Regions from separate parts of the Listeria grayi genome, predicted to be linked through region 1. Evidence: predicted binding sites of a transcription regulator. Region 1 holds the regulator's gene; each other region holds the start of a gene.
What was found. The regulator Rex, encoded in region 1, represses fermentation and respiration genes when NADH is low (regulators of the CRP and FNR family bind a similar motif). The targets are predictions, from matches to a motif close to TTGTGAAATATTTCACAA.
Positions count from the first base shown of each region.

Region 1 (4,220 bases):
CGTTACCAACGCGTTCCATCGCTTCTGCAATCAATTTACCTACTTCTTCATCTCCAGAAGAAATCGCAGCGACTTGAGCGATCGATTCTTTCCCTTCGATCGGTTTAGAGATTGTTTTTAGTTCTTCGATTGCTGCTGCAACTGCTCGTTCAATCCCGCGGCGGATACCGACAGGGTTAGCACCAGCTGTTACATTTTTCAATCCTTCTTGGATCATTGCTTGAGCAAGAACTGTTGCTGTTGTCGTACCGTCTCCGGCTACGTCATTCGTTTTGGAAGCAACTTCAGAAACTAATTTTGCTCCCATATTTTCAAATTCATCTTCTAATTCGATTTCTTTTGCGATCGTCACACCATCATTTGTGATAAGTGGAGAACCGAATTTTTTGCCTAAAACAACGTTACGACCTTTTGGTCCAAGTGTTACTTTTACTGCGTTCGCTAATTGATCCACACCGCGTAGCATGGAACGACGAGCGTCTTCGCTGAATTTAATATCTTTTGCCATTTTATTATTCCCTCCATTTTATCTTAGATTAAACAATTGCTAAAATATCGTCCTCGCGGATAATCAAATAATCTTTGCCGTCATACGTTACTTCTGTACCAGAATACTTAGAGAAGATAATGCGATCATTTACTGCTACCTCTAGTTCTTGTTTAGTTCCGTTTTCTAGTACTTTGCCATTTCCTACTGCGATTACTTTGCCCTCTTGTGGCTTTTCCTTTGCTGAATCCGGCAACACGATACCGCTTGCAGTTTTTTCTTCTGCTTCAAGTACTTCAATAACGACACGATCTCCTAATGGTCTTAACAATGTAAATAACCTCCTCATAGTGATAGTTTCTATTTTTAGCACTCTAACGTTTTGAGTGCTAACACAATATTATAATAGTCAAAAATGGTAAGGAATGCAAGCAAAAACTACTAAAAAAATTTTTGGCGTTTTTTTATAATTGCTTGTTGTACCAATAATTAGTACAATAAAACGTAATAGTTCTTGAATATTTAAGTTTAGCTAGAAGGAAGCGATTTTTTGTCTAAAAGATATTTTTGGGTTTTAGTGGTTTATGTAATTAATTTTTTATCCGGCATTGTCGGTATCCCGATCGTACACGGGCTGGTTCTTCATTTCACCACGTTAGCGGGTAAGCAAGCTTTCAACCAAAGTGTTGTCATCTGGAATATTGTGGCGAATCTGATCACATTATTTGTCATCTGGCTGCTACTTCGCAAACAACCGGCAACTGATAAAGTACTTCGAGGAACCAAGGCAAGCGTTGGTATGAGCGTAGTTTGGGCTGTATCAGGCGTTCTGATGCTCTTTGCCGGACAAGTAGTTGCCGGTTTGATCACGCAGTTGTTTATGGATACCCCTGCTGGCTCGGCAAATACGGAAATGCTGACATCTTTGACGAAACAGGCACCAGTCTTATTTGTGTTTATCACACTTATTGCGCCGGTCATTGAAGAAATCGTTTTTCGGAAAGTATTATTCGGTGGTCTCACCAATTGGATGAATATCCATGTGGCAGCGGTAATCAGCTCTTTGTTTTTCGCCCTTGGGCATGGTGACCTTCCATTTCTGCTGGTTTACTTTTCCATCGGTTTGATTCTTTGTTTCCTATATACGAAAACAAAGCGGATCACTGTCACCATTTTTGCGCATATGATCATGAATGCGATCGTTCTACTATTTTCTTTAGGTGGTGTTTCCTAAGTTATGAATGCAAATAAATCGATTTTCCAGGGATTGCTTTATATCGTTCTCGGCATTGTATTTGTGGTCTTTGCTGTGGAACAGGTAAATGATAGCGGCTGGACGATTCTCGCTTATGTCATCATGGCGATGGCAGCCATTGATTTTGTCACTGGTGCACGGTTTATCTTCATCGCCTTATTCAATCGTAAAAAATAAAAAAACTGCCGGAAAAGTATTTTGCTTTCCGGCAGTTTTTATTTACTTATTTATTTTGCGGATAATTTTCCAAGAAGTAAATAAGTGTTTGTAATTCTGTCGTTAGATCAATGTGATGGACACGAACGTGTTTTGGTACACTGATACGAGCTGGTGTAAAGTTCAAGATCCCCTTTACATCTGCTTCTAACAATTTATCCACTGTGGCTTGCGCTTCGCTTGACGGTACTGTCAAAATCACGACCTCCACATTGTTTTCGCGTAATGTTTCTTCCATATCATTTAAATGATAAATTGGTATATCTTGTTGGATCGTGCCTACTTTATCAGCATCGACATCAAAAGCAGCGGCGATCTTGATATTATTGTTTTTCATGAAGTTGTAATGCAGGAGCGCCATTCCTAAGTTCCCTACTCCAATGATAGCAACGTTAGTTTGTTTATCTTGACTTAGCGTTTTGCTGAAGAAATCGAGGATATACGCTACATTATAGCCATAGCCTTTCTTTCCAAGTGCTCCAAAATAGGAGAAATCACGACGAATGGTTGCAGAATCTACTTTCACTGCCTCACTTAATTCAGCAGATGATACGCGCTCTTTACCAGACTCATGTAGATATTTTAAATAACGATGATATAATGGCAAGCGTTTTGCTGTTGCTTGTGGAATTTTTGTATTTTCCTCCATCTTAACTTTTCCCTTCTTCCTTGAAAATTTTGCTAATTGAACCGAAGCACTTCTTAAAGATCTGCAGATAACTGCTCTCATTTTCACATGCTTGCTTTTATACTATAAACATTTCACAAAGAATGCACAAACTTTTTGCTCATAATTTTTCAAAAAACTAACAAAAAGCCGTTAGACATCATTTTACCATAAAAATTCACAAAAGAAATCACAAATTTTCACAAAAATATAATACGTGAAAAGAATTTTGATAGTCGCACGTTGCCTTTGCTAATTCTTTGAGCTAAACTAAAAGTAGTAAGTTAGAGGAGAGAAATCATGATTTTATTACAAGTACAGCAAATCAGCAAATATTTCGGGGCAGAAATGATCCTAGATAATATAAAATTAGAAGTAAAAACAAATGATCGAATTGCATTAGTCGGCCGCAATGGTGCTGGGAAATCCACCCTGCTAAAAATCATCGCTGGCGAACTGAGTTATGACGGGGGGACGATCTCCAAACCAAAACAGGTGAAGATCGGTTATTTGGCACAAAGCACACCCCTAGAATCAGAACGAACGATCTGGGCAGAGATGCTCACCGTTTTTACTGAGTTACAGCAAATGGAACGACAGCTGCGCGAGATCGAATTGAAAATCGCCGATCCGGAGATTATTTCCAACGAAGCGCAATTCCAATCGCTTTTGAAGCAATATGATGAACTGCAGCATAACTTCAAAGAACAAGGCGGTTATCAATACGAAGCCGATATCCGTTCGATTCTGCATGGTTTCCGCTTTTATGAAGCAGATTATGAGAAACCGATCCAATCCCTGAGCGGTGGTCAAAAAACACGGCTTTCCCTAGCGAAATTGTTGCTTTCCAAGCAAGATATCCTTATTCTCGATGAACCGACCAACCATTTGGACATCGATACGCTGACATGGCTGGAAAACTATCTGCAAAATTATCAGGGCGCGTTGGTCATCGTTTCGCATGACCGTTATTTCTTAGATAAAGTCGTCAACCAAGTTTATGAGATCAGTCGCACGAAAATCGACCGTTTTGTCGGCAACTACAGCCAGTTCTTGGTTCAAAAACAAGCCAAGCTCGAAAAAGAATGGAAAGAATTCGATATGCAACAAAAGAAAATCGCGAAACTCGAAGATTTCGTTGCTCGCAATATCGTCCGCGCTTCCACGACAAAACGCGCGCAAAGCAGAAGAAAACAATTAGAAAAACTCGACCGGATCGATCGGCCAGAAGGCAGTGAGAAATCGGCACATTTTGGTTTCCATTTTTCCAAACCTACTGGAAAAGATGTGTTATCAACATACGATCTGGCGATTGGGTATCAAAAAGAGCAACCGATCGCTCAGCATATCCAGTTTGAAGTCAAACGTCCCGACAGTGTGGCGATCGTCGGTCCCAATGGTATCGGCAAAACCACCCTTTTAAAAACGTTGATCGAAAAGTTGCCACCATTATACGGCGACTTTGAATTTGGTTCCGGCGTTCAGATTGGCTATTACGATCAAGAACAAACCAATCTTTCCTCCAATAAAACTGTGCTCCAAGAATTATGGGACGATTTCCCCGATATGACCGAACAAGCTGTTCGGACATGCTT
Region 1 is NZ_LR134483.1:799,674-803,893, reverse strand. It holds gene groL (chaperonin GroEL) at 1-508, opposite strand, end outside; gene groES (co-chaperone GroES) at 537-818, opposite strand; gene EL241_RS03805 (CPBP family intramembrane glutamic endopeptidase) at 1,038-1,721, shown strand; gene EL241_RS03800 (YdiK family protein) at 1,725-1,919, shown strand; gene EL241_RS03795 (redox-sensing transcriptional repressor Rex) at 1,966-2,607, opposite strand; gene EL241_RS03790 (ABC-F family ATP-binding cassette domain-containing protein) at 2,926-4,220, shown strand, end outside.

Region 2 (4,220 bases), 380 kb from region 1:
GTTCCACGCTTTCTTAAAAGCATATTGTGTTTAAGTTATACTTCCAATAAATCTGTCTTCAATGCTTGCCATTTCCAATTTTCCACCTCTGGTAGATCTTCGCCATTTTCGCGGATAAAATGATGATGTTTGCTTAAAACAGCGTCCATTTCAGCGACGAAAGATGTTGCAATCTCGCCATAAACCGCCTCTGCAGCATCTTTTGCAAGGTGGAAGCGATCCATTTCGCTAAGGACACGCATGTCGAATGGTGTGGTGATATCGCCATTTTCGCGGTAGCCGTGAATGAACAAGTTATGGTTGTGACGGTTGAAGAAGATGTCGCGAACCATGCCTTCATAGCTGTGGAAGGCGAAAATGATCGGTTTGTCGGTTGTAAAATAACGATCGAATTCTTCATCCGTCAAGCCGCGCGGATCAATATCCGGATGGCGTAATTTCAAAATGTCGACAATATTGATAAAGCGGATCTTCAAGGAAGGGAAGGCTTCATTTAAAAGTGTGACCGCTGCAAGTGCTTCTAAGTTTGGCTCTGTACCGGCAGAAGCAATGACGACATCTGGCTCTTCGGCTTCACTTACTGTGGAGGCCCAGTCGATGATTTTCAAGCCGTCCTTCACTAGTATTTCTGCTTCTTCAGCAGAATAGAATTGCGGACGCGGATGTTTAGAAGACACGATCAAGTTGATCAGCTCTTCTGAACGAAAAGCTTCGTTCATGACTGCAAGCAGTGAGTTCGTATCAGCTGGCAGATATTCGCGGATAAATTCCGGCTTTTTCTCTGCTAGATGTGTTAAAACACCTGGATCTTGATGTGTATAGCCATTATGATCTTGTTGGAAAACAGTCGATGTCGCGATCACATTCAGCGATGGGTAACTGTTCCGCCATGTTTGTTCTTTTGCTTTGCGAAGCCATTTGAAATGCTGGGTCAGCATGGAATCGACAACGCGTAGGAAGGATTCATAGCTGGCGAAAAAGCCATGTCTACCAGTGAGGACGTATCCTTCCAAAAAGCCTTCTGCTTGGTGTTCGGAAAGCTGCCCATCGATGATGCGGCCAGCTGGTGCCAACCATTCGTCACGTGGGAATTCTGCTTTGCTCATCCATTGGCGGTTGGTCACTTCAAAGACTTTATTCAAACGGTTTGATTTTGTTTCATCCGGTCCGAAAATACGGAAGTTATCAGGGTTTTCCTTGACGATATCGCGAACGAAACCACCGAGTTCAATCATATCTTGGGTAATGACGTCTTTATTTGCAGTCTCAACAGCATAATCTTTCCAACTAGGTAAGCGCAGTGGTTGCGGATCAATTCCGCCATTCGTGATCGGATTCGTAGCCATGCGGTTTTTTGGTGCAAGGGCTTTGATTTCTTCTTTTAACGAGCCTTCTTCTGTGAACAGTTCTTCAGGGCGATAAGACTGCAGCCAGTTTTCCAATGCGTCGACATGATCAAAATGATGCTGATCAACTGGGATCGGAACTTGGTGGGCGCGGAAGCTTCCTTCAATTGGTTCGTTATTCCATTCTTTGGGACCTGTCCAGCCTTTTGGTGTCCGGAAGAGAATCACTGGCCATGTTGGCATTGTTGCTTTATCTGCGGCTTCTTTGCGTGCTTCTGTTTGGATGGCTTTGATTTTCTCGATGGCCTGATCTAGTTTTTCTGCCATAAGCGGGTGAACTTTCGCAGGATCTTCTCCTTCAACGAAAATCGGGTCCCAGCCCAATCCTTGGAAAAAGGAGGTAAGTTCTTTATCCGTTTTGCGGGAGAGGATCGTCGGATTGGAGATTTTTGCTCCGTTTAAATACAAGATCGGAAGGACGGCGCCGTCATTAACTGGATTGATAAAGGTATTGGAGAACCAGCCTGCGGATAATGGACCCGTTTCCGCTTCGCCATCGCCAATTACTGTAGCAGCGATCACGTCAGGGTTGTCTAAGATCGAGCCAGTAGCATGAGAGAGCGCGTAGCCGAGTTCGCCGCCTTCGTGAAGGGAACCAGGTGTTTCAGGAGCAGCATGAGAAGCAATGCCGCCGGGGAAAGAAAATTGTTTATACAATTTTGTCAGACCAACTTCATCTTGTGTGATTGTTGGATAAATATCCGTATAGCTGCCATCCAGATAAGAATTGGATACCATTACTTGACCGCCGTGACCTGGTCCTTCAATGTAAAACATATTCAGATCATACTTATTGATAACACGATTTAAATGCGCATAAATGAAATTTTGACCGGAGATCGTGCCCCAATGGCCAATTGGATGAACTTTGAGATCTTCTTTTTCAAGTGGTCTACGAAGCAATGGATTTCCTTTCAAATACAATTGTCCGACAGAAATAAAATCTGCTGCCCGCCACCACGCATCAACCTTTGCTAAATAATTTGGAGATGAATAATCAGTCATACCGAATCAGTCCTTTTATATATTTTTTGAGAACCAGCGATGCTCGTTGTGTTTTCGTGAGCAAAAAAGATTGTGATTCTCTGTACAATATTATAATAGAACACTTTGATAGAAATATATATCCTTTTTGAGCCCAATTTTTGTGAGTCAAAAGGGTCAGCGTCGTACTGGACTTGGAAACGAAGTGAATTATTTTTGGCGTCGCTCTTGCGGAAGCATGTGGTAAGTCGCTTTATAGAGATTATAGAAATGCGTTTTGTTTTGAAAGCCGACTTGTTCGATGATCTCACTGATCGGAGCTGTAGTGGATTCAATCAATAGATCAGCAGCCAAGATCTTTTGTTTATTTACGAGTTCTGTAAAGGTGCTGCCGGTTTTGTTTTTGATAACATTGCTTAAGTAATTTTTATTATAGCCGAGTTTTTCAGCAGTAGAGCTAAGCGTGATTTCCCGGTATTCTTTCTCAATCAGTCTTAATGCAGAAAGAATAATGGTATTAGAGCTGATTGCATGGTTCATGACGGTATCGGAAAGATAGGTGTCGCATTTTCGCACTAGTTCGGTAAAAAGGATCGGCAGATAAAAAGTAATTATCTTCGTTGAAAAAGCTTCATTGCGGAAATATTCGGTGATGATCTGATCAAGGATCTGTTTGATATGCGGAATATTTGTACTTTTAAAAATAATATATTTCTTAAAAGAATGGCCTTCTACGGCAGAATTGAGTAAGAAGTCATAGACAAGGCTGTTTTTCTTTTTGATTTCTGCTAACCAACTCAAATTGATATTTTTGTCACGGAAAAGGATATTGATCAAAATATCCTGATCGCCGGTTGCCTTGATCGAGTGATGGCAGCCAGTATCGAGAAGGAGAAGTTCGCCTTCTTGCAGCAGTGCTTCCTTTCCTTCGATGATCTGGCAGCAGCTACCGCTAAGCATATAATTCAATTCCAAAAATTGATGCGAATGATAGGGATAGTCGGCATAGCGGTTATGCTTGCTGACCCGAATATCTTTATTTTTAAAAAAATAACGGTTCAACATATTTATTTCGCCATTTTCTTCGGAAAACGATTTTTTCGGATAATCCATAATGAACGTGCCGGTTTCTTTTTGGGCGATCTCATGCGGGTTGAGCCGGAATAACTGTTCTTTTATTTTGGGATCCATTACTATTCCTCCTGTATATTCGATACTTTTATTATAGATTTACGATATTGAAAACGCAATCATTGAAAACTATATTGTAAGTAAGCGCTTAAATAAAATATGTAGGAGGGTTATTAACATTATGAGTATGGACTCGCAGAAAAGCAAAAAAGGAACGATTGCTGTTTCATTAACGAATTACTTGGACTCGGGTTGTATTGTGGCAGGGGCCAGCGGATTGACATTATGGGCATCAGAATTTGGTTTGAGTAGTTTTGCGGTCGGCCTTTTAGGGGCAATCAGCGCAAATGCGTTCGGTTCTGCTTTTGGTGCATTAGTCGGCGGTCATTTAGCCGATAAGTTCGGACGGAAATTTATCTATACCTACAACATGCTGATTTATATGTTGGGCGTAGCGATCATTATGTTTGCCATGAATTTTACAATGTTATTAATAGGATTTCTTATTACAGGGCTTTCTGTAGGGGCTGGCGTACCGGCATCATGGACCTATTTATCAGAAATGGCAGAGCCGAAAGCTCGTGCCAGAAACATCGGGATCTCGCAATTTGCTTGGTCATGTGGACCGGCGATCATCTTTACCTTAGGGATCATCGTCTCGCCGCTTGGTCTATTAGGTAACCGCTTACTATTTCTATC
Region 2 is NZ_LR134483.1:424,265-428,484, forward strand. It holds gene EL241_RS02035 (phosphoketolase family protein) at 36-2,411, opposite strand; gene EL241_RS02040 (AraC family transcriptional regulator) at 2,601-3,581, opposite strand; gene EL241_RS02045 (MFS transporter) at 3,709-4,220, shown strand, end outside.
Region 2: a site for Rex is predicted at 2,482-2,499, ahead of EL241_RS02035 (phosphoketolase family protein). Genes of this name have one in related genera too.

Region 3 (4,220 bases), 860 kb from region 1:
GTGACCACACCCATTTTTGCCATCCGGGAGCAGCAGTTGCCCAAACGATATCATCTTCATGGATATCAAGCCAGTGATCCGCAGCAATACGAATATGGGCGTAACCCCAACCATGCGCGTGGACCACACCCTTGGGATTCCCGGTCGTTCCACTGGTAAATGCAAGCAGACAAGGGTCTTCGCGGTGCGTATCGACCGTTTCAAAAGTTTCGGGTGCTTGATCCATTAGTTCTCCGTAATTCTGCCAACCCTCTAAATGACCATCGATCAGTATTTTAGTATGAACAGAATGATCGTCTGCGATTTTCTCAAATTCACTTGTTAGACCGTCATAGGTAATAACTGCTTTTACTTCTGCATGGTGGATGCGGTATTCCAAGTCGTGTGCTTTCAATAGTTCTGAAGCAGGGATCACGATCGCACCGGCTTTCCAAAGTCCCATGTAGATCGCGTAGGTTTCCAATAACCGTGGCGTCATCACAATAACATGGTCACCCTTTTGGATGCCTGCTTTGGTGATTACATTTGCAAATTTAGCGGATTCTACCACTAATTGATGATAACTCCATTTTTTTGTTTCATCTTGATCGTTTTTCCAGATCAAAGCTGTTTTATTGGAAGTGAATTTTGCGATCTCATCGGTGATATTATATTTTTCTGGTGCTAATAAATTCGCACTGTTCATTGAAAGAACCTCCTTTATATTGACAAAAGATAATAAATTTTTTAACTATTTCATATATTAGTACCTGGTTCTAATATATGGTATTACAAAGAACGATAAAATGCAACCAAAAAAGCTACCTCTGTAAGTTTTATGTGGTAAAATGAAGGGGATAAAAAGAAAGCGGAGGTTTGGTCTGGCGATGGAAAAGGCGATCTTCATGGAAGAAGCGATAAAAGAAGCAAGGAAAGCGCAAGCGCTGGGCGAAGTTCCGATCGGTGCAGTAGTTGTTTTGGATAATGAGATAATCGGGCGCGGACATAATCTGCGGGAAACGACCCAAAACGCGATCACGCATGCAGAAATATTGGCCATTCAAGCAGCTTGCCAAAACCGAGAAAGTTGGCGGCTTAGCGAAGCGGAAATCTATGTGACGCTGGAGCCTTGTCCGATGTGCAGCGGCGCGATCTTACTTTCGCGATTAAAAAAAGTATATTATGGGGCTCCGGACCCAAAAGCGGGAACGGCGGGGACTTTGATGAATCTTTTGCAAGATGATCGTTTCAATCATACTTGTGAAGTGGAAGCAGGTTTGCTGCAAACGGAGTGTGCAGAATTGCTGACTTCGTTTTTTCGAGCGCTTCGTGCGAAGAAAAAAGCGGCTAAACAAGCTAAAACAGAATAAGGTTATTTTTACCTAAAAAAGCACTTTTTGAGGTACTGTGTTATAGGTAATTAGAACCATTTTTAAATTCTTGTGAAAAGGATATCATTGTTACATTCTTCTAGTTATGCGGGATTGTGATTAAATTATAATTCACAAACTCCTGTATTATAAAATGACATCGAAAGAACTAAACACATTCTGGCGTAAATAAGTTAAAATAAATAATATACTTAGTAATGATTATTAAATGGGATTACTTATAATTTGGTTTGTTTATGATCATATTTGTGAATTTAAGAACAACCTGTTGTGTAATTGCGCATTTGTAAACAAAAGGAGGACAACAAAAAGTGGATAAACTATTTTTGGCACGTTTCCAATTTGCATCAACCACGATTTTTCACTTTCTATTCGTACCGCTCTCAATCGGACTTGTATTTATGGTTGCGCTTATGGAAACATTGTACGTCGTAAAGAAAAAAGAAATTTACAAAAAAATGTCGAAATTCTGGGGACACTTATTCTTGATCAACTTTGCTGTTGGGGTAGTAACGGGGATCATTCAGGAATTCCAATTCGGAATGAACTGGTCGGACTATTCCCGTTTCGTCGGTGACGTTTTCGGTGCACCGCTTGCGATCGAAGCATTGCTTGCCTTCTTCATGGAGTCGACATTCATCGGTCTATGGATTTTCGGCTGGGAAAGATTAGGTAAGAAACTCCACCTTGCTTGTATCTGGTTAGTAGCGATCGGAACGATCCTTTCTGCTTTCTGGATTTTGGCAGCGAACTCGTTCATGCAGCATCCGGTCGGTTTTGCATTCAAAAATGGCCGCGCCGAAATGAATGATTTCTGGCAATTGATCACGAACGGTCAGCTGCTAGTCGAATTTCCGCACGTTATCTTTGGTGCTTTTGCCACTGGTGCGTTCTTCGTAGCAGGTGTCAGTGCATACAAAATGATGAAAAAACAAGATGTCAATTTCTTCAAACGCTCGTTCCAGATCGCAATGGTCATGGCGGTTATCGGCGGTTTTGGTGTTGCCTTCAGTGGTCACTCGCAAGCGCAATATCTAGTGAAAACACAACCAATGAAAATGGCAGCAACAGAAGGAGTCTGGGAAGATACCGGAAGTCCTGCAGCTTGGACTTTCATTGGCGGCATCAATGATAAGAAGAAGAAAAATGATTGGGAGATCAAAATCCCATATGCATTAAGTTTCTTATCTTATTCTAAATTCTCAGGTAGTGTCGAAGGGATGAACACTCTTCAAAAAGATTATGAAAAAGTTTATGGGCCAGGTAATTATATCCCGCCGGTAAAAACTTCTTTCTGGAGTTTCCGTATCATGGTCGGCGCTGGAATGCTAATGATTCTCTTTGCAATGATCGGAGTCGTACTTGCTTGGAGAAAACGCCTTGTGCACGCAACTTGGTATCTCCGTTTGATGGTTCCGATGATCTTGTTCCCATTCTTAGCAAACTCGATGGGTTGGATCATGACAGAGATCGGCCGTCAGCCATGGGTTGTATTCGGATATATGCAAACGAAAGATGCGGTATCGCCTAATGTATCGGCAGGAAGTATTTTATTCTCGATCATTACTTTCTCCACGATCTATGCGATCTTAGCAATCGTCTTGATTTATTTATTCATTCGAGAAATCAAAAAAGGACCAGATGGACATGAAGAAGTAGAAGAAAATGTCTCTGTGGATCCATTCGATAAAGGGGGAGAAAAACTTGTCACTGAATGAGTTGTGGTTTTTACTAGTTGCCGTTTTGTTTATCGGCTTTTTCTTCCTAGAAGGCTTCGATTTTGGTGTCGGAATGGCTACGCGCTTTCTGGCAAAATCAAGTAACGAACGTAAAATGCTTGTCAATACGATCGGTCCATTCTGGGACGCAAATGAAGTTTGGCTGATCACAGCCGGCGGAGCTATTTTCGCCGCTTTCCCAAATTGGTATGCAACGATGTTCAGCGGGTATTATCTGCCATTCGTCGTCTTGCTGCTAGCATTGATCGGACGGGGTGTATCCTTTGAATTCCGCGGTCAAAAAGATACAAAAACTTGGCTCAAAACATGGGATTGGATCATTTTCTTTGGTAGTTTATTACCGCCATTCCTATTGGGCGTATTATTTTCCACACTGGCAAAAGGAATGCCGATCGATAAAGAAATGAACTTGCATGGCGGGTTTACGGATTATGTCAATATTTTCTCTGTGTGGGGAGGCATCACGATCGTCTTGATCTGCTTGCTACATGGTTTGCAGTTTATTGCTTTACGTGTTGAAGGCGAACTTCGCATACGAGCAACGAAATTGGCGAAAAAAGTCTGGTTCGCAACTGTCGTGGCATTACTGATATTTGTGGCATTGGCATTTGTGTATACTGACTTATTTACGGCTCGTCCAGTATTAGTTCCGTTAATGATCGGACTTGTTGTCGTATTCTATCTGCTTTCTGGCTTTTTCCTATGGAAAGGCCGTGAGATCTTGACATTCACATTTGGTGGGTTAGGAATTGTTTTCACAGTGGGGGCTATCTTTGTTGGTTTATTCCCACGCGTGATGATCAGTTCAATTACAGAAGCATATAATCTTACTATTTATAACGCTGCTTCGGGACATTATTCACTGAGCGTAATGACGATCGTTGCAGTAACGTTGCTGCCGTTCGTGCTTGGTTATCAAATCTGGAGTTACTACGTTTTCCGTAAACGGGTTTCCGATAAGGAGAAATTGACGTACTAATGGGAAGAGATGTTTTCAAATATCCAGGAATAAAATGGATTCTCGCATCATTAGCTGTTTTGACTGTCATTCAAGGCGCTATGATCATTGTGATGGCACGGAGTTTATCTCGTGCTATCACTGATTTATTTC
Region 3 is NZ_LR134483.1:2,689,200-2,693,419, reverse strand. It holds gene EL241_RS13295 (acetate--CoA ligase) at 1-685, opposite strand, end outside; gene tadA (tRNA adenosine(34) deaminase TadA) at 867-1,349, shown strand; gene EL241_RS13285 (cytochrome ubiquinol oxidase subunit I) at 1,682-3,088, shown strand; gene cydB (cytochrome d ubiquinol oxidase subunit II) at 3,075-4,088, shown strand; gene cydD (thiol reductant ABC exporter subunit CydD) at 4,088-4,220, shown strand, end outside.
Region 3: a site for Rex is predicted at 1,617-1,634, ahead of EL241_RS13285 (cytochrome ubiquinol oxidase subunit I). Genes of this name have one in related genera too.